DNA from 3 places in the Enterobacter sp. SA187 genome. Region 1 is predicted to be linked to each of the others. Evidence: predicted binding sites of a transcription regulator. Region 1 holds the regulator's gene; each other region holds the start of a gene.
What was found. Region 1 encodes LexA, which represses DNA repair genes until DNA is damaged. Its sites were predicted from a motif close to TNCTGTATGTACATACAGNA; they were not measured.
Positions count from the first base shown of each region.

Region 2: uvrB (excinuclease ABC subunit UvrB) is a predicted target of LexA. The motif match lies at 3,956-3,975, and genes of this name have one in related genera.
Region 3: sulA (SOS-induced cell division inhibitor SulA) is a predicted target of LexA. The motif match lies at 2,819-2,838, and genes of this name have one in related genera.

Region 1 is NZ_CP019113.1:1,497,217-1,503,179, forward strand. It holds gene ubiA (4-hydroxybenzoate octaprenyltransferase) at 1-25, shown strand, start outside; gene plsB (glycerol-3-phosphate 1-O-acyltransferase PlsB) at 118-2,547, opposite strand; gene BMF08_RS07200 (diacylglycerol kinase) at 2,677-3,045, shown strand; gene lexA (transcriptional repressor LexA) at 3,154-3,762, shown strand; gene dinF (MATE family efflux transporter DinF) at 3,833-5,152, shown strand; gene BMF08_RS07215 (CsbD family protein) at 5,310-5,519, shown strand; gene zur (zinc uptake transcriptional repressor Zur) at 5,610-5,963, opposite strand, start outside.
Region 2 is NZ_CP019113.1:2,599,457-2,605,419, forward strand. It holds gene bioB (biotin synthase BioB) at 1-16, shown strand, start outside; gene bioF (8-amino-7-oxononanoate synthase) at 13-1,170, shown strand; gene bioC (malonyl-ACP O-methyltransferase BioC) at 1,154-1,909, shown strand; gene bioD (dethiobiotin synthase) at 1,902-2,603, shown strand; gene BMF08_RS12455 (ABC transporter ATP-binding protein) at 2,566-3,288, opposite strand; gene uvrB (excinuclease ABC subunit UvrB) at 4,052-5,963, shown strand, end outside.
Region 3 is NZ_CP019113.1:2,834,895-2,840,857, reverse strand. It holds gene yccS (YccS family putative transporter) at 1-2,027, shown strand, start outside; gene BMF08_RS13480 (TfoX/Sxy family DNA transformation protein) at 2,012-2,641, opposite strand; gene sulA (SOS-induced cell division inhibitor SulA) at 2,860-3,369, shown strand; gene ompA (porin OmpA) at 3,725-4,783, shown strand; gene matP (macrodomain Ter protein MatP) at 4,858-5,310, opposite strand; gene BMF08_RS13455 (AAA family ATPase) at 5,496-5,963, shown strand, end outside.

The sequences.
Region 1 (5,963 bases):
GCTGGCGGTGAGTTATCTGCTGTAAATAAAAAAGGCCGGGAGGCGGTGACGCCTTACCTGGCCTGTGATTCTGTGCGTGTTTGTAGGCCCGGCAAGCAAGCGCCGCCGGGCATTACGTTATACCGCGTCCGTCTGACTGGTTGCGCTCTCAATCGTTAAGCGCACATCAGAGGTCACCAGATCGGCGAGCAGCTGATAAACCTGCAAGGTTTTCGCCGGATCCGCATCCCCCGTATCGCTGATATAGCCCTCGTCACGCAGCGTCAGCACCAGCGTACTGAACACCGCCTTATCGAAGAACTCCGGCGCGTTAATACCGTGTAGCACCGACAGACGCTGCGCCAGCGTGCGGCTCTCTTTTTCCAGCGTACTGCGGTTGATGGACGGGTTCGCGCTCAGCAGCCAGAAGGTAATGGCATAGCGTTGCAGCGTTTCACGGGCGCCGGCCGCCAGCAGTTGCAGCGTGCGGGAGCGTGACGGATTGATATGCAGACGATCGTCTTTATCAATGATCAGCCCCTGGCGCAGCAGTTCGGTGGTCAGGGTATCCAGTACCTCTCCTAACGCCTCTTTTTCCCAGCGCAGGAACAGCTCGGCTTTCAGCATCGGATACAGCGCTTCAACATGACGCAGCATCTCCTCGCGGGAGATATGGCGATGCTGGGTAATGATGGCCGCCATCAGGGAAGGCAGAACCAGCATATGCGCGATGTTGTTACGGTAGTAGGTCATCAGCACCGCCTGCTCGCGCGGCAGAATGATGATGTCGCCGATGGTATCTTTCTCGACTTCAAACTTGTTCATTTGCAGCGCGTGATCGATAAGCCCTGACGCGGTGCTGGCCGGCACGGTGGCGTCTTCTGAATAAGGCGCATTGCGCAGCAGATCCAGATAACAATCCAGCTGCTCGGTCAGCTGTTCGCGGGTCAGCGAACGCTGGCGTGACGCCAGCAGCGCCGTCGAACACAGGTTCATGGCGTTCGCCGCACCGGCGTTGTTAATACGCACCATCAGCTCGGCGGCGATGGTATTCACCGTCGGCGTCAGCCACGCCGGGCGCACCGCTTCAATAGGATCGATCGCTTCGCGCCACTCCGGCACATGCTGATTAAGATACGCATTCAGCGGGATCGGTTCGCCAAAGTTCACATAACCCTGGCCCAGATTACGCAGCTTGCTTAAGCCACGCACCATCTGCATCAGGTTCTCTTTCTCTTTGGTCGCGCCGCGCAGCTCTTTGGCGTAAGTACCCACTTCCATCACGTGCTCGTAGCCGATGTAAATCGGCACTAACGTAATAGGACGGGTGCCGCCGCGTAACATCGCCTGAAGGGTCATCGACAGGGTGCCGGTCTTCGGATCGAGCAGACGCCCGGTACGGGAACGACCGCCTTCCACAAAGTACTCCACCGAATAACCCCGGCTGAACAGCTCGCCGAGATACTCACGGAACACCGTCGAATAGAGTTTGTTGCCCTTAAAGGTACGACGGATAAAGAACGCGCCAAGGCGGCGGAAAATCGGCCCGGCGGGCCAGAAGTTTAGGTTAATACCGGCGGCGATATGCGGCGGCACCAGCCCCTGGTGGTAAAGCACGTAGGAGAGCAGCAGATAATCCATGTGGCTGCGGTGGCAGGGCACATAGACGATCTCGTGACCGTCGTGGGCCAACTGACGCACGCGCTCGGCGTTGTGGACGTTGATCCCCTGATACAGCCGGTTCCAGGTAAAGCTCAGAATGCGGTCAGAGACGCGGATCATTTCATAGGAGAAGTTCGCCGCAATCTCTTCCATCAGGGCGACGGCATTTTGCTGTGCCTTTTCATGGGAGATCTTTTTGCTGCGCGCTTCGTCTTCCACCGCGCGGGCAATGGCTTTTGAGGCCAGCAATTTATTGAACAGATCCTGACGCGCAGGCAGGCGCGGGCCGACCGCGGCCAGACGCTGGCGGGCAAAATGCATCCGCGCGACACGCGCCAGTTTCTGGGCGATAATTTTGTCAGTGCCATGTTCGGTGGCCATGCGGCGCAGCGAAACCGGCGGCGAGAAGCGCACAAAGCTGTCGCGTCCCAGCCAGGAGATAGCAAAGAATTTCTGTACGCCGTTAAGCATACGCAGCGGCGGGTTGACCTCGCCTTTCTCACGACCCGGCGAGCGGCCAAACATCACCGACACCGGCACCATTTGCACGTCCAGATCGGGGTGGTTGCGGTGCAGATCGAGGTAATCATGGAACAGCTTGATCGACTCTTCCTTCGGCGTGTACCAGGTGAACACGCGGGGTCCGCTGTGAATAAAGATATAGCGCGGCAGCAGCGTGCCGTCGATTTCGAGTGGCTCCAGCGGATCGGGCAGATCGTTTGCCAGACACTGCGCGCGCAGGGTCAGTAAATCTGCCTTCGAGTTGTACGGTAAGACGTACATAATAGGGCGTGAGGTATCAAGTCCCAGTTCCTGGGCAGGTTCTGCCGGAATGGGCTTGCTTTTTACCAACGCGCCTAATGGTAAATTAAGTAATTTGTAGTAAATTCGTGGCCAGCCGGACATATACGATGTGAAGCCTCTGGTTAATAATCCTGTTGCGCCGCAAGAATATCAGAAAGCGCGCGTAAATTCTGTTGTACCAAGGTCTGCTTGCATAGACATTGACGCTAATTACATAAAAAGGTTCTTTTGATGGCCAATAATACCACTGGGTTTACTCGCATCATAAAAGCAGCAGGGTACTCCTGGAAAGGCGTTCGCGCCGCCTGGATCAACGAAGCGGCGTTTCGTCAGGAAGCGGTAGCGGTGATCCTGGCGATTGCCATTGCCTGCTGGCTGGATGTGGACGCTATCACGCGCGTGCTGCTGATCGGCTCGGTAGCGCTGGTAATGATAGTGGAAATTCTGAACAGCGCGATTGAAGCGGTGGTGGACCGTATCGGCACGGATTTTCATGAACTTTCCGGGCGCGCAAAGGATATGGGCTCGGCGGCGGTGCTGATGTCCATCCTGCTGGCGCTCGCCACCTGGGGCATGCTGTTGTGGTCGCATTATCGATAATGCTCGCATAAATCGACAAACTCCGCTGTTTTGCTCAAAATTCGATTCCAAATTTCACTTTGCCTGTATATACTCACAGCATAACTGTATATGCAACCAGGGGGCGGTATGAAAGCTTTAACGGCCAGGCAGCAAGAGGTGTTTGATCTCATTCGGGATCACATCAGCCAGACAGGCATGCCGCCGACGCGTGCGGAGATCGCGCAGCGCTTGGGGTTCCGTTCCCCGAACGCGGCTGAGGAACACCTGAAAGCGCTGGCGCGCAAAGGCGTGCTGGAGATCGTTTCCGGCGCGTCCCGCGGTATTCGTTTACTGCTTGAAGATGTTGACGGACTGCCGCTGGTCGGGCGTGTCGCGGCAGGTGAACCGCTGCTGGCGCAGCAGCACATTGAAGGCCATTATCAGGTCGATCCCAATCTCTTTAAACCGAATGCAGACTTCCTGCTGCGCGTTAGCGGCATGTCGATGAAAGATATCGGCATTATGGACGGCGATCTGCTGGCGGTGCACAAAACCCAGGAAGCCCGCAACGGCCAGGTCGTGGTCGCGCGTATTGACGATGAAGTGACCGTTAAGCGCCTGAAGCGTCAGGGTAATACCGTGCAACTGCTGCCGGAAAACAGCGAGTTTTCTCCTATCGTGGTTGACCTGCGCGAGCAGAGTTTCACCATCGAAGGGCTGGCCGTCGGCGTGATCCGCAACGGTGAGTGGCTTTAATCTCTTCTTTCCACGCGGCGGCAACATCATGATTGCCGCCGCGCGTCCGTTTCCCTTCTGGTAATTCAACGTGGCCTTTCTGACGACTTCCGACAAAGCGTTGTGGCGTCTTGCGCTGCCGATGATTTTTTCCAATATCACCGTGCCGCTGTTGGGGCTGGTGGATACCGCAGTCATTGGTCATCTCGACAGCCCGGTGTATCTGGGCGGCGTGGCGGTTGGCGCCATGGCCACCAGCTTCCTGTTTATGCTGCTGCTTTTTCTGCGCATGAGTACCACCGGTTTTACCGCCCAGGCCTTTGGCGCAAAAGATCCCCATGCCCTTGCGCGGGCGCTGGTGCAACCACTGCTGCTGGCGTTGATCGCCGGTTTCGCCATCATCCTCTGTCAGACCCCGCTGATTAATCTCACACTGCACATTGTGGGCGGCAACGACGCGGTGCTGGAGCAGGCGCGGCGTTTTCTGGAGATCCGCTGGCTGAGCGCCCCGGCGTCGCTGGCGAACCTGGTGCTGCTCGGCTGGCTGCTGGGTATCCAGTATGCCCGCGCGCCTGTGGTGCTGCTGGTGGTGGGCAACGTGCTGAATATTGCCCTCGATTTATGGCTGGTGATGGGGCTGCACATGAACGTGCAGGGCGCTGCGCTCGCCACCGTCATTGCGGAATACGCCACTTTTGTGGTCGGCCTGCTGATGGTACAACGCGGGTTGCGTCGCCGGGGGATCAGCCTGGCGATGCTGAAGACCGCCTGGCGCGGCAATATAAGGCGGCTGCTGGCGCTTAACCGCGACATCATGCTGCGCTCGCTGCTGCTTCAGCTGTGCTTTGGTTCCATTACCGTGATGGGCGCGCGTCTGGGTGGCGACATCGTGGCGGTGAACGCCGTGCTGATGACGCTGCTGACTTTTACCGCCTACGCCCTGGATGGTTTTGCCTATGCAGTTGAGGCCCATTCCGGGCAGGCCTATGGCGCGCGCGATGGCAGCCAGTTGCTCAGCGTCTGGCAGGCGGCCTGTCGGCAGTCGGGGATAGTGGCGCTGGCGTTTGCGATGGTGTACGCGCTGGCCGGTGAGCAGATTATTTCGCTGCTGACCTCCCTGCCGGATCTGCAACGGCTTGCCGGGCACTACCTTGGCTGGCAGGTGATTTTACCGATCGTGGGGGTATGGTGTTATCTGCTCGACGGCATGTTTATCGGTGCTACCCGCGGGACGGAAATGCGTAACAGTATGGCCATCGCCGCCGCCGGTTTTGCCCTGACGCTGCTCAGCGTACCGCTGCTCGGTAATCATGGTTTATGGCTGTCGTTAACCGTCTTCCTGGCGCTGCGTGGGATTACGCTGGCGTGGATCTGGCGTCAGCACTGGCAGCACGGCACCTGGTTCTCATAAGTTCACTGGCGCTTTATTGCGTTGATGGTTAAATATTCCGAATAATCTCCGCTTCGACATCTCCTTAACTACAATAATTATCACGTTCAGCAGAAATCGAACGAACTGATGGATACTGAATATATTTTTATTCAAACCGAACGATGAGGATATCATTATGAATAAAGACGAAGTCGGCGGTAACTGGAAACAGTTCAAAGGTAAAGCGAAAGAACAGTGGGGTAAATTAACCGACGATGATATGACTGTCATCGAAGGTAAACGCGACCAGCTGGTTGGTAAAATTCAGGAGCGTTACGGCTACCAGAAAGACCAGGCTGAGAAAGAAGTTGGTGACTGGGAAACCCGTCACGATTACCGCTGGTAATCACGGACTTCTGCGGCAATTAGCGTTACAGCTACCCTGCCCGAAAGGTACAAGGATGTACCAACCTCTCTCTACATTCCCACCTTATTTCTAACGCGGTTTTTTCTTCACCTGAATGCTGTGATCGTGCTGACAGGCACCCTGATGACGACAGGCTTCCACTTCTGAACATGCCGCACATAAACCATGCGCTTCAATGACATTATGGCGTAGCGCAAAACCCATTCGCGCGGCCAGACCATGCATAATATCTTCCACACCTTCCGCCGCTTCTTCTTTGACGGCTCCGCAACGATCGCAGATAAACATTGCCGACGTATGGGCCGGATTATCAAAAAGATGACACAGCACATAGCTGTTGGTGGACTCAACTTTATGCACAAAGCCCTGCTCCAGCAGGAAGTCCAGCGCACGATACACCGTGGGCGGCTTCGCCTGTGGCTC
Region 2 (5,963 bases), 1.1 Mb from region 1:
CGCGGCGGCGGTATGAGCTGGCAGACGCGCATCGATACGGCGCTCGACAAACGTCGCGCGGCGCAGGCGCTGCGCACCCGGCGCGTGATGGAGCAGGGTGCCGGGCGCTGGCTGACACACGACGGCGAGCGCTTTTGTAACTTTTCCTCCAATGACTATCTGGGCCTCAGCCAGCATCCGCAGGTGATCCGCGCCTGGCAGCAGGGCGCGGAACGCTATGGCGTAGGCAGCGGCGGCTCCGGGCACGTCAGCGGCTACACCGGGGCGCATCAGGCGCTGGAAGCGGAGCTGGCGGACTGGCTGGGCTACCCGCGCGCGCTGCTGTTTATCTCCGGTTTCGCCGCCAACCAGGCGGTGATCGCCGCGCTGGCGGGTGAGGATGACCGGCTTGTCGCCGACAAGCTCAGCCACGCCTCGCTGCTGGAAGCAGCGGCCTTCAGCCCGGCGCAGCTACGGCGCTATGCGCACAATGACGTGCAAAGCCTGACAGGGCTGCTGGATAAGCCCTGCGCCGGACAACAGCTGGTGATCACCGAAGGGGTGTTCAGCATGGACGGCGACAGCGCGCCGCTGGCGGAAATTGCCGCCGCCGCGCAAAGCGCGTCCGCCTGGCTGCTGGTGGATGATGCCCACGGCACCGGCGTCACCGGGCCGGAAGGACGCGGCAGCTGTCACGCCGCAGGCATCCGCCCGGAACTGCTGATCGTCACTTTCGGCAAAGGTTTTGGCGTCAGCGGCGCGGCCGTATTGTGCAGCGAGGCGCTGGCAGATTACCTGGTGCAGTTTGCCCGCCATCTGATTTACAGCACCGCCATGCCGCCCGCCCAGGCGATGGCCATCAGCGCCTCGCTGGCGGTGATCCGCCAGGCCGACGGCGCTGCCCGGCGGGAAAAACTCGGCGCGCTGATTGACCGTTTTCGCGCAGGCGCGCAGGCGCTGGATGTCAGCATGACCGCGTCACAGAGCGCCATTCAGCCGCTGATCGTCGGCGATAACGGACGGGCGCTGGATCTGGCCGCGCGGCTGCGGCAGGCGGGCTGCTGGGTGACGGCGATCCGCCCGCCCACCGTGCCGCCGGGCACCGCGCGTCTGCGGCTGACCCTGACGGCAGATCATGAACCGCAGGACATTGATCGTTTGCTGGAGGCGCTGCATGACGCCGGTGAATAAATCTGCGGTCGCCGCCGCCTTTGGCCGCGCCGCGCAGGGCTATGCCCATCATGCGCAATTGCAGACGCAAAGCGCCGAACTGCTGCTGGCGATGACCGGTGAACGATCCGTTGAACGGGTGCTCGACGCCGGTTGCGGTCCGGGAACCCTCAGCCGTTACTGGCGTGAGCAGGGCGCGCAGGTGACTGCGCTTGATCTCTCCGCGCCCATGCTCGACGAAGCCCGCCGCCAGCAGGCCGCGCATCACTATGTGCTGGCAGATATTGAAGCGATGCCCTTTGACCACGCGCAGTTTGACCTGGCGTGGAGCAATCTGGCGGTGCAGTGGTGTGACGATCTGCATCAGGCGTTAAGCGAGCTGAACCGCGTGGTGCGTCCCGGTGGCGCGGTGGCCTTTACCACGCTGGCGGCAGGCTCCCTGCCGGAGCTGAATCAGGCCTGGCAGGCGGTGGATCATCACCCGCACGCCAACCGTTTTTTACCGGCGCAGCAGCTGACTGACACGGTGAGTGGCTGGCGCGGCCGCAGCGGGCTCGCGCATATCACGCTGGATTTTGACGATGCGCTCAGCGCCATGCGTTCGCTGAAGGGCATCGGCGCCACGCATCTGCATGAAGGGCGTCAGGCCCAGGCGCTGACCCGCGGACAACTGCAACGCCTGCAGCTGGCGTGGCCGCAACGCGCGGGACGCTATCCGCTGACATATTCACTATTCTGGGGAGTAATTGAACGTGACTGAACGCTATTTTGTCACCGGTACGGACACCGAAGTGGGGAAAACCGTCGCCAGCTGCGCGCTGTTGCAGGCGGCAACCGCGCGGGGAAAACGCACTGCGGGTTATAAACCTGTGGCCTCCGGCAGCGAGATGACCCTGGACGGGCTGCGCAACAGCGACGCGCTGGCCCTGCAATGCCACGCCAGCCTGACGCTGGACTATGAGGCGGTAAATCCCTATATCTTTGCCGAGCCGACCTCGCCGCATATCGTCAGCGCCGATCAGGGGATCCCCATTGATTTTGGCGTGATGTCAGCAGGCTTACGCGCGCTGGAAACACAGGCGGACTGGGTGCTGGTGGAAGGCGCTGGCGGCTGGTTCACCCCGCTGACAGAACGCCAGAGTTATGCGGACTGGGTGAGACAGGAAGCGCTGCCGGTAATACTTGTGGTCGGCGTGAAGCTCGGCTGTATTAATCATGCGATGCTTACCGCGCTGGCGGTACGTCAGGCGGGGTTACGGCTGGCAGGCTGGATCGCCAACGACGTGCAGCCGCCGGGCAAACGTCATGCGGAGTATCTGGAAACGCTGCGACGCGTGCTGCCCGCCCCTTTTCTGGGGGAGATCCCCTGGCTTGCAGACGCGCCGCTGGAACGGCAAAACGGTCATTATCTTGATCTCAGCGGTCTTGATCCTGCGTCATCCAGTGGGAAATAAGCTGGTCATCTAACTGATGCACATGCCCCTGCGCCACGTTGCGCCCGCGATGCAGCAGGCAGAAGCGGTCGGCAACGCGGCGGATAAACGACAAATGCTGCTCCGCCAGCAGGATGGTCATGCCGAGATCCTGATTCAGCCGCACCAGTAAATTGCCGAGCTTATGGATAAAGGCCTGGCCCGCGCCCCGCGTCGGTTCATCAAGGATCAGCAAACGCGGTTGGGTGACCAGTGCGCGGGCCAGCGCCAGCTGATACTGGTCGTCTTCGGACAAGCCCGCGCCCTTTACCTGGCGCAGCGCGTACAGTTCCGGAAAGAGATCGTAGATCGCCGGTGTCACCGCACAGCCCGGCTCGCCTGCCGCCAGCATCGCAATATGCAGATTTTCCTCGACCGTCAGCTGGGAAAAGATCCGCCGATCCTGCGGCACATAACCAATCCCCATCGCCGTGCGGTGCGCCGCCGTCACCTGTAACAGATCCAGCGGCGGGGCGCTGGCTTCCTGCCAGATAATGCTGCCGCTCTCTATGGGCAGATTGCCGGTGATACAGTTTACCAGCGTGGTTTTCCCCATCCCCTGTAAGCCCATCACCGTGGTACAGGTGCCGGGCACTAAATCTAAATCCACGTTCCACAGCGTATGCTGATCGCCGTAATACTGATTTACTGCGCGTAGACGTAACATCGGGCTTCTCCTGTTGCTGGTGGCTACTGGCGCTGACTCTGTAAACGAGATGTTGCAAAAGACTTGCCACCTCCGACAAAAGTCGTATTTTTCGGAGCAGGATGACCAAAAAGACGGGAATTTACCGCACGCTGAGATTACCGCAGAAAATCCTGCACGCTGTGGGTGCGTGGCAGGCGAAAAGGGTGCATCAGCGAAACGGTTTGGTCACCGAATCGCCAGGCTTTTACCCGACGGCACACTTTGTTCCACGCAAAATTTAGTGATAAAAATTTTTTGTTATTGCCGTCTCGCCTGAAACCGGGAATTTGCTGAGCGGCAGGGGATATGGCCTGGCGGGAGTTATCCACTATTCCTGTGGATAACCATGTGCATTAGAGTTAGAAAACACGTGAGAAGCGAGAGTTCATGCGGCCTGGACATGAATTGATGCGAAACGCGGCTTTTCAGTATATTTATTTAATATCAATAACTTGTATAAAAGCAATGCCTGTAAAAAAAGTGTCACTGACTGCCACAAAACTTTCATGACATCACTTGACAAATGTTAAATAGGAAAACTTTTTGGGGATAACCTTTTTAGCGCAGCGTTTTATGCCGCAGGCAGGATAAAGTCCCGCCCGTTGCGCGCGCAGGTTTACGCCTCCACTTTCATAAACTAGCCTGATACTGGTTTTTCATCCAGTATTTTTTATTGGCAAAAATCGCCGTCGCGAGTAAAATTAATCACCTGCCCGCTCATTCCTCCACCAGGTAGCCGTTCATGAGTAAACCGTTCAAACTGAATTCTGCGTTTAAACCTTCTGGCGATCAGCCAGAGGCCATCCGTCGCCTGAAAGAAGGGCTGGAAGACGGACTGGCGCACCAAACCTTGCTGGGGGTAACCGGTTCAGGGAAAACGTTCACCATCGCTAATGTGATCGCCGACCTTCAGCGTCCGACCATGGTGCTGGCGCCTAACAAAACCCTGGCCGCGCAGCTCTATGGCGAGATGAAAGAGTTCTTCCCGGATAACGCCGTGGAATATTTCGTCTCCTACTACGATTACTACCAGCCGGAAGCCTATGTGCCGAGCTCTGACACCTTTATCGAAAAAGATTCGTCGGTGAACGAGCATATCGAACAGATGCGTCTGTCGGCGACCAAAGCCCTGCTGGAGCGTCGTGACGTGGTGGTGGTGGCTTCCGTATCGGCCATTTACGGTCTGGGCGATCCTGATCTGTACCTGAAAATGATGCTGCACCTGACCACCGGTATGATCATCGATCAGCGCGCCATCGTGCGCCGCCTGGCGGAGTTGCAATACACCCGTAACGATCAGGCGTTCCAGCGCGGCACATTCCGCGTGCGCGGCGAAGTGATCGATATTTTCCCGGCGGAATCCGACGATATGGCGCTGCGCGTCGAACTGTTCGACGAAGAGGTGGAGCGCCTGTCGCTGTTTGATCCGCTTACCGGGCATGTGGAATCGTCTATCCAGCGCTTTACCGTGTATCCGAAAACGCACTATGTAACGCCGCGCGAACGTATCGTGCAGGCGATGGAAGAGATCAAAGTCGATCTCGCCGACCGCCGTCAGACCCTGCTTGCTAATAATAAACTGCTGGAAGAGCAGCGCCTGACGCAGCGCACCCAGTTTGACCTCGAAATGATGAACGAACTGGGCTATTGCTCCGGGGTGGAAAACTACTCCCGCTACCTTTCCGGTCGCGGGCCGGGGGAAGCGCCGCCAACGCTGTTTGACTATCTGCCTGCGGATGGCCTGCTGGTGGTGGACGAATCCCACGTCACCATCCCGCAGATCGGCGGCATGTACCGTGGCGACCGCGCGCGAAAAGAGACGCTGGTGGAATATGGCTTCCGTCTGCCGTCGGCGCTGGATAACCGTCCGATGAAATTTGAAGAGTTCGAAGCCCTGGCGCCGCAGACCATCTACGTGTCGGCGACGCCGGGTCCTTACGAGCTGGAAAAATCAGGGGAAGATATTGTCGACCAGGTGGTGCGTCCGACCGGCCTGCTGGATCCGATTATCGAAGTGCGCCCGGTGGCGACCCAGGTGGACGATCTGCTTTCCGAGATCCGCAAGCGCGTCGCCATCAACGAGCGTGTGCTGGTCACCACGCTCACCAAACGTATGGCCGAGGATTTGACCGAGTACCTCGAAGAGCATGGCGAAAAGGTGCGCTATCTGCACTCAGATATCGATACCGTGGAGCGTATGGAGATCATCCGCGACCTGCGTCTTGGCGAATTTGACGTGCTGGTGGGCATTAACCTCTTGCGTGAGGGGCTGGATATGCCGGAGGTGTCGCTGGTGGCGATCCTCGATGCCGACAAAGAAGGCTTCCTGCGTTCTGAACGCTCGCTGATCCAGACCATCGGTCGCGCGGCGCGTAACGTTAACGGTAAAGCCATTCTCTACGGCGATCGCATCACCGCGTCGATGGCGAAAGCCATCAGCGAAACCGAACGTCGTCGCGAGAAACAGCACCAGTACAACGTCGAGCACGGCATTACGCCGCAGGGTCTGAACAAGAAAGTGGTGGATATTCTGGCGCTGGGCGAGAACATCGCGAAAACCAAAGCGAAAGGCCGCGGTAAGTCCCGCTCGCCGGTGGTGGAAGAGAGCCTGGAACGCCTGCTGACGCCAAAAGCGATGCAGCAGAAGATCCACG
Region 3 (5,963 bases), 1.3 Mb from region 1:
GGATGGGTGATGTAAAGCTGACCATCCCGCTGACGCTTGGCGTCGTGGCGGCGGCGCTGGCCGATCTGGATGACCGCCTCGCCGGCCGTTTACGTAATCTGCTGATCACGTTGATCTCCTTTTTTATCGCCTCCGCCTCGGTAGAACTGCTGTTCCCGTGGCCGTGGCTGTTTGCGCTGGGGCTGATCATTTCCACCAGCGGATTTATTCTGCTGGGCGGGCTTGGGCAGCGCTACGCGACTATTGCCTTTGGCGGTCTGCTGATCGCCATTTACACCATGCTCGGCATCTCGCTTTACGAGCAATGGTATCAGCAACCCCTTCTGCTGCTGGCGGGGGCTGTCTGGTTTAACCTGTTGACGCTGATTGGTCATCTGGTCTTCCCGATCCGCCCGCTACAGGACAACCTTGCGCGTTGCTATGAACAGCTGGCGCATTTTCTGGAGCTGAAATCCCGCCTGTTCGATCCCGATATCGAAGATGAAAGCCAGGCGCCGCTGTATGACCTGGCGCTGGCGAACGGCCAGCTGGTTTCCACGCTGAACCAGACGAAAAGTTCATTATTAACGCGTCTGCGCGGGGATCGTGGGCAACGCGGCACCCGGCGAACCCTGCACTACTATTTTGTCGCGCAGGATATTCACGAGCGCGCCAGTTCGTCTCATATCCAGTATCAGACGCTGCGGGAACAGTTTCGCTACAGCGACGTGATGTTCCGCTTTCAGCGCCTGCTCTCCATGCAGTCGCAGGCCTGCGCGCATTTATCACGCTGCATTTTATTACGCGAGCCCTATCAGCATGATGGCCGCTTCGAGCGCGCTTTTACCCATCTTGATGCCGCGCTGGAGCGTGCCCGCGGCGACGGCACGTCTGACGAACAGATGAAAGCGCTGGGCTTTCTGCTGCAAAACCTTCGCGCGATTGACGCACAGCTGGCGACGATCGAATCTGAGCAGGCGCAGACCCTGCCGCGCAACGACACCGATAACATGCTGGCGGATGAGGGTCTTAACGGCATGAGCGACATTCGCGCCCGCCTCAGCCGCAATCTGTCGCCGGAATCAGCACTTTTTCGCCACGCCATACGCATGTCTGTGGTGTTGTGTGTCGGTTACGCTTTTATACAGTTTACCGGCCTGGAACACGGTTACTGGATCCTGCTGACCAGCCTCTTTGTCTGCCAGCCCAACTACAACGCCACCCGGCACCGTCTGGCGCTGCGTATTATCGGCACGCTGGTGGGCGTGGCGATTGGCCTGCCGGTGCTCTATTTTGTGCCGTCCATTGAAGGGCAACTGATTTTGATCGTCATTACCGGCGTGCTGTTCTTCGCCTTCCGCAATGTGCAGTACGCCCATGCCACCATGTTTATTACCCTGCTGGTACTGCTGTGCTTTAACCTGCTTGGGGAAGGCTTTGAAGTTGCCATTCCGCGTATTATTGACACCCTTATCGGCTGTGCGATTGCCTGGGCTGCGGTGAGCTTTATCTGGCCGGACTGGCGTTTTCGTAATCTTCCACGCGTGCTGGAACGGGCCATTGATGCGAACTGCCGCTACCTTGACGCTATCCTTGAGCAGTATCACCAGGGACGTGATAACCGCATGGCGTACCGTATTGCAAGGCGCGATGCCCATAACCGCGATGCCGAACTGGCGTCGGTGGTATCCAATATGTCAACAGAGCCAGGCGCGTCAACGGAACTGCGCGATGCCGCATTCCGTCTGTTGTGCCTCAACCACACTTTTACCAGCTACATTTCCGCGCTGGGCGCGCACCGGGAAAAACTGACTTCTGCTGAGATCCTCACTCTGCTGGACGACGCGGTGTGCTACGTTGACGACGCGTTACACCACGCCCCCGCTGATGAAGAACGAGTCCAGAAAACGCTGGCACAGCTGGCCGATCGCATTACGCAGGTGGATTCCCGTCCGGACAGTAAAGAACCACTGGTTTTACAGCAGATCGGCCTGGTGGTAGCGCTGCTTCCTGAAATCAGCCGATTGCAGCGTCAGGTTGTCCGCTGATGTTTCCGATGCTCCGCCTCAAACTCTGTAAACCATGTCGTCAATGCCTGGCGCTGCTGCGCCGGGAGCGCGGCCTGATGCATCCCTTCGATGGCTCCCTCCAGCGCCAGCAATACGTTAACGCCCAGATGTGTATTAAGCGTGCGTAGCCTGACCCAGCACGCTTTAGCGCCCAGTTTTTTCAGCGTGAGGACATCCGTCACGCCCGCTTCCCACAGCAGCATCTCCAGCTGAAAATTCAGGTTCGGTAGATCTTTAAGCCGGGGCTTGCAGAGGCGCTGCATCTTTTCTTTCCACGCGGCGGCAAGCGACCAGGTGGAAAGCTTCATCAGCGTATCCCTGTCCTGCCACAAGCTGTCATCAACGCGGTAATAGTTCAGTACTACTGGCCTGCCCCTTTTCATCATCGTCAGTAACGGAGCCGGATGTTGCGCACGGTATTCAGCACTTTGCTCACAGGCGCGAAGGTAAAGATCCCCCTTTGCCACCATGGCGAACACCGTATCATCAACGGAAAGACTGTAACCGCCGAACAGCGTTCGATGGCGAATAGTACCCAACTCTGAGAGGTATTCACGTGATTCATGGATCCGTTGATAAGACATATCTTTCATGATTATTCCTTTAAAATCATGGCATAAAGGCATCTTCTGGTAGTAACGGATCCGTTAATGAGGAACATAGGGAAGTTGTCCGCGGCGGGCAAGATGATTTTTTAACGGACATCAGTTATCCCGCAAATTTGCGAGGTGCTTTCAGAAATTGAGGTTGATCTTTGTACGTCCAGGAGTTACTGTACATCCATACAGTAACTATCAGGGCTGGATTGATTATGTACACTTCAGGCTACGCTAATCGTGCATCAACACTTAACGCTATGACGGGCAACCGCACACAGGCAAAACCGGCTGGCGACTCGACTGGCCTTATCAGCGAAGTGGTTTATCGTGAAGACCAGCCCGGCATGACGCAGTTGCTGTTACTGCCCCTTCTGCAACAGCTCGGTCAGCAGTCGCGCTGGCAGCTATGGTTAACCCCGCAGCAAAAATTAAGCCGTCAGTGGGTTCAGGCGGCAGGGCTGCCGTTGACCAAACTGATGCAGATCAGCCAGCTTTCCCCGGATGATACCCTGGAATCCATGATCAGAGCGTTACGCACCGGCAATTACAGTGTTGTTATCGGCTGGCATACAGAAGAACTGACGGATGATGAACATCAGCGTCTGGTTCAGGCGGCTGAAGAAGGTAATGCGATGGGCTTTATTATGCGTCCCGTGCGGAGGGATCCTCACGCCACAAGACAGCTTTCCGGGCTAAAAATTCACTCAAATTTGTATCATTAAGCCAGTTTAAGATAATTCCTGGGATTTTTTTTGTGAATTCCTGGGCTGACCGGTTCTTAAGCGAAATCGTGCTGCAATGCCTGTCTGGTGCGGTTTGCGCTGTTTTGCATTGATTATATTCTCGTCATAAATGTTAAATAATGCACGCAGAAAGCTTTTTTTTTCATATGCCTGACGGACTTCACACTTGTAAGTTTCCAACTACGTTGTAGACTTTACATCGCCAGGGGTGCTCGGCATAAACCGAAGATATCGGTAGAGATACTTAGAGCAATACCCCCGGTGAAGGATTTAAACCGTGTTTTCTCTGGCGAGAAATTCATGGCGAATTTTGGATGATAACGAGGCGCAAAAAATGAAAAAGACAGCTATCGCGATTGCAGTGGCACTGGCTGGCTTCGCTACTGTAGCGCAGGCCGCTCCGAAAGATAATACCTGGTATGCCGGTGGTAAACTGGGCTGGTCCCAATTCCACGATACTGGTTTCATTCCTAATGACGGCCCGACCCGTAATGACCAGCTGGGTGCTGGTGCGTTCGGTGGCTATCAGGTTAACCCGTACGTTGGTTTTGAACTGGGTTACGACTGGCTGGGCCGCGAAGCCTATAAAGGCGACACCGTAAACGGTGCGTTCAAAGCTCAAGGCGTTCAGCTGACTACCAAACTGAGCTACCCGGTTGCTGACGATCTGGACGTTTACACCCGTCTGGGTGGTATGGTTTGGCGTGCAGACGCTAAAGCCAACGTTCCTGGCGCTGATTTCCACGCTAAAGACCACGACACCGGTGTTTCCCCGGTATTCGCTGGTGGTGTTGAGTGGGCAGTTACCCGTGACATCGCTACCCGTCTGGAATACCAGTGGGTTAACAACATCGGCGACGCGCAAACTGTTGGTACCCGTCAGGACAACGGTCTGCTGAGCTTAGGTGTTTCTTACCGCTTCGGTCAGCAGGAAGACGTTGCTCCGGTAGTTGCTCCGGCACCGGCTCCGGCTCCGCAGGTATCCACCAAGCACTTCACCCTGAAGTCTGACGTACTGTTCAACTTCAACAAAGCGACTCTGAAACCAGAAGGCCAGCAGGCTCTGGATCAGATGTACTCCCAGCTGAGCAACCTGGATCCGAAAGACGGTTCCGTAGTTGTTCTGGGCTTCACCGACCGCATCGGTTCTGACGCTTACAACCAGGGTCTGTCCGAGAAACGTGCTCAGTCTGTTGTTGACTACCTGATCTCTAAAGGTATCCCGTCCAACAAGATCTCTGCTCGTGGTATGGGCGAATCCAACCCGGTTACCGGCAGCACCTGTGACAACGTGAAAGCGCGCCCTGCGCTGATCGATTGCCTGGCTCCGGATCGTCGCGTTGAGATCGAAGTTAAAGGTATCAAAGACGTTGTAACTCAGCCGCAGGCTTAAGTTTACGTCTTAAAAAAACCCCGCGCTGCGGGGTTTTTTATTGCCTGCGATCCGGCGTGAAAAATATCGCGGGTTTATTCTTTGCCTAACAGCGCCTGCAAATCGTGCTTAAGCGTCGACATTTTACTGGCGTATTTCTCTTTGTGTTCGGCATCTTCAATCAGTTGCACTATGGTTTCTGAGAGCGTTTTTCCACGGCGCTGGGCCAGCCCTGCCAGGCGCTGCCAGACCATAAATTCCAGATCGATGGATTTTTTACGGGTGTGCTGGTGCTCGGCATTAAAGTGACGTTTGCGTCGGGCGCGAATAGTCTGCTTCATGCGATTCATTAATGCCGCATTCATGTGTTGTTCAATCCAGGCATTCACACGAACCGGGTCATTTTCGAGCGTCAACAGCTGATCCACGGCCTCTTTTGCCGCACTGGTTTCTATATAGCGCGTGATTAATTCACCTTCACGGTGCTTTTTCACCAGGTACTTCCATTTCCAGCCGCTTTCAAGATTTTCCAGTTGTTGGTATTTCATCGCGATCTCAGTGTTACCCTGTAACTCAGTTCAGAATATCAGTTTTTTAGCAATCTGCTGAAAAGAAATCATATCCTGTGAACACGCAGACGACTTTGCGGTCAGGAAATCGCGTATTACTGGTGTGATGCTTTGCCGCTTACGGTATAATTCCGCCCTTTACTTCTGACGATAAAACCTCAACTTTGACCATTACTAAACTCGCCTGGCAAGACCTTGTCCCTGATACCGACAGTTATCAGGAGGTATTTACACAATCTTGTGCGCCGTCTGAGGAGGATTTATCCCTCGGCGATACGCAACCCCGCTTACAGTACGCGCTGGAGCAACTGCTTCATCCGCTGGCATCGTCACGCTTTTTGCTGGCAAAAGCGCCGGAGGAAGTGGAGTATCTGGGTATTATTGCTGATGCTGTGGGTCAATTACTGCCGGAAGATCAGCCGTTTACTGGTGGGCAATACCAGATCGCTGGTCGAAGCGTTACCTTTGAAGCCTCAACGGATCCGCTGGCCGACTTCGTCTCCAAAAACCCGGTCGTCATTGCCGACTGGGTAGAAGCAGAGCAGCTTTTTGGCTGCCTGCGTCAGTTTAATAATGAGATTGCCCTGCAACCGGGCCTGGTGCATCAGGCTAACGGCGGCGTGCTGGTGATC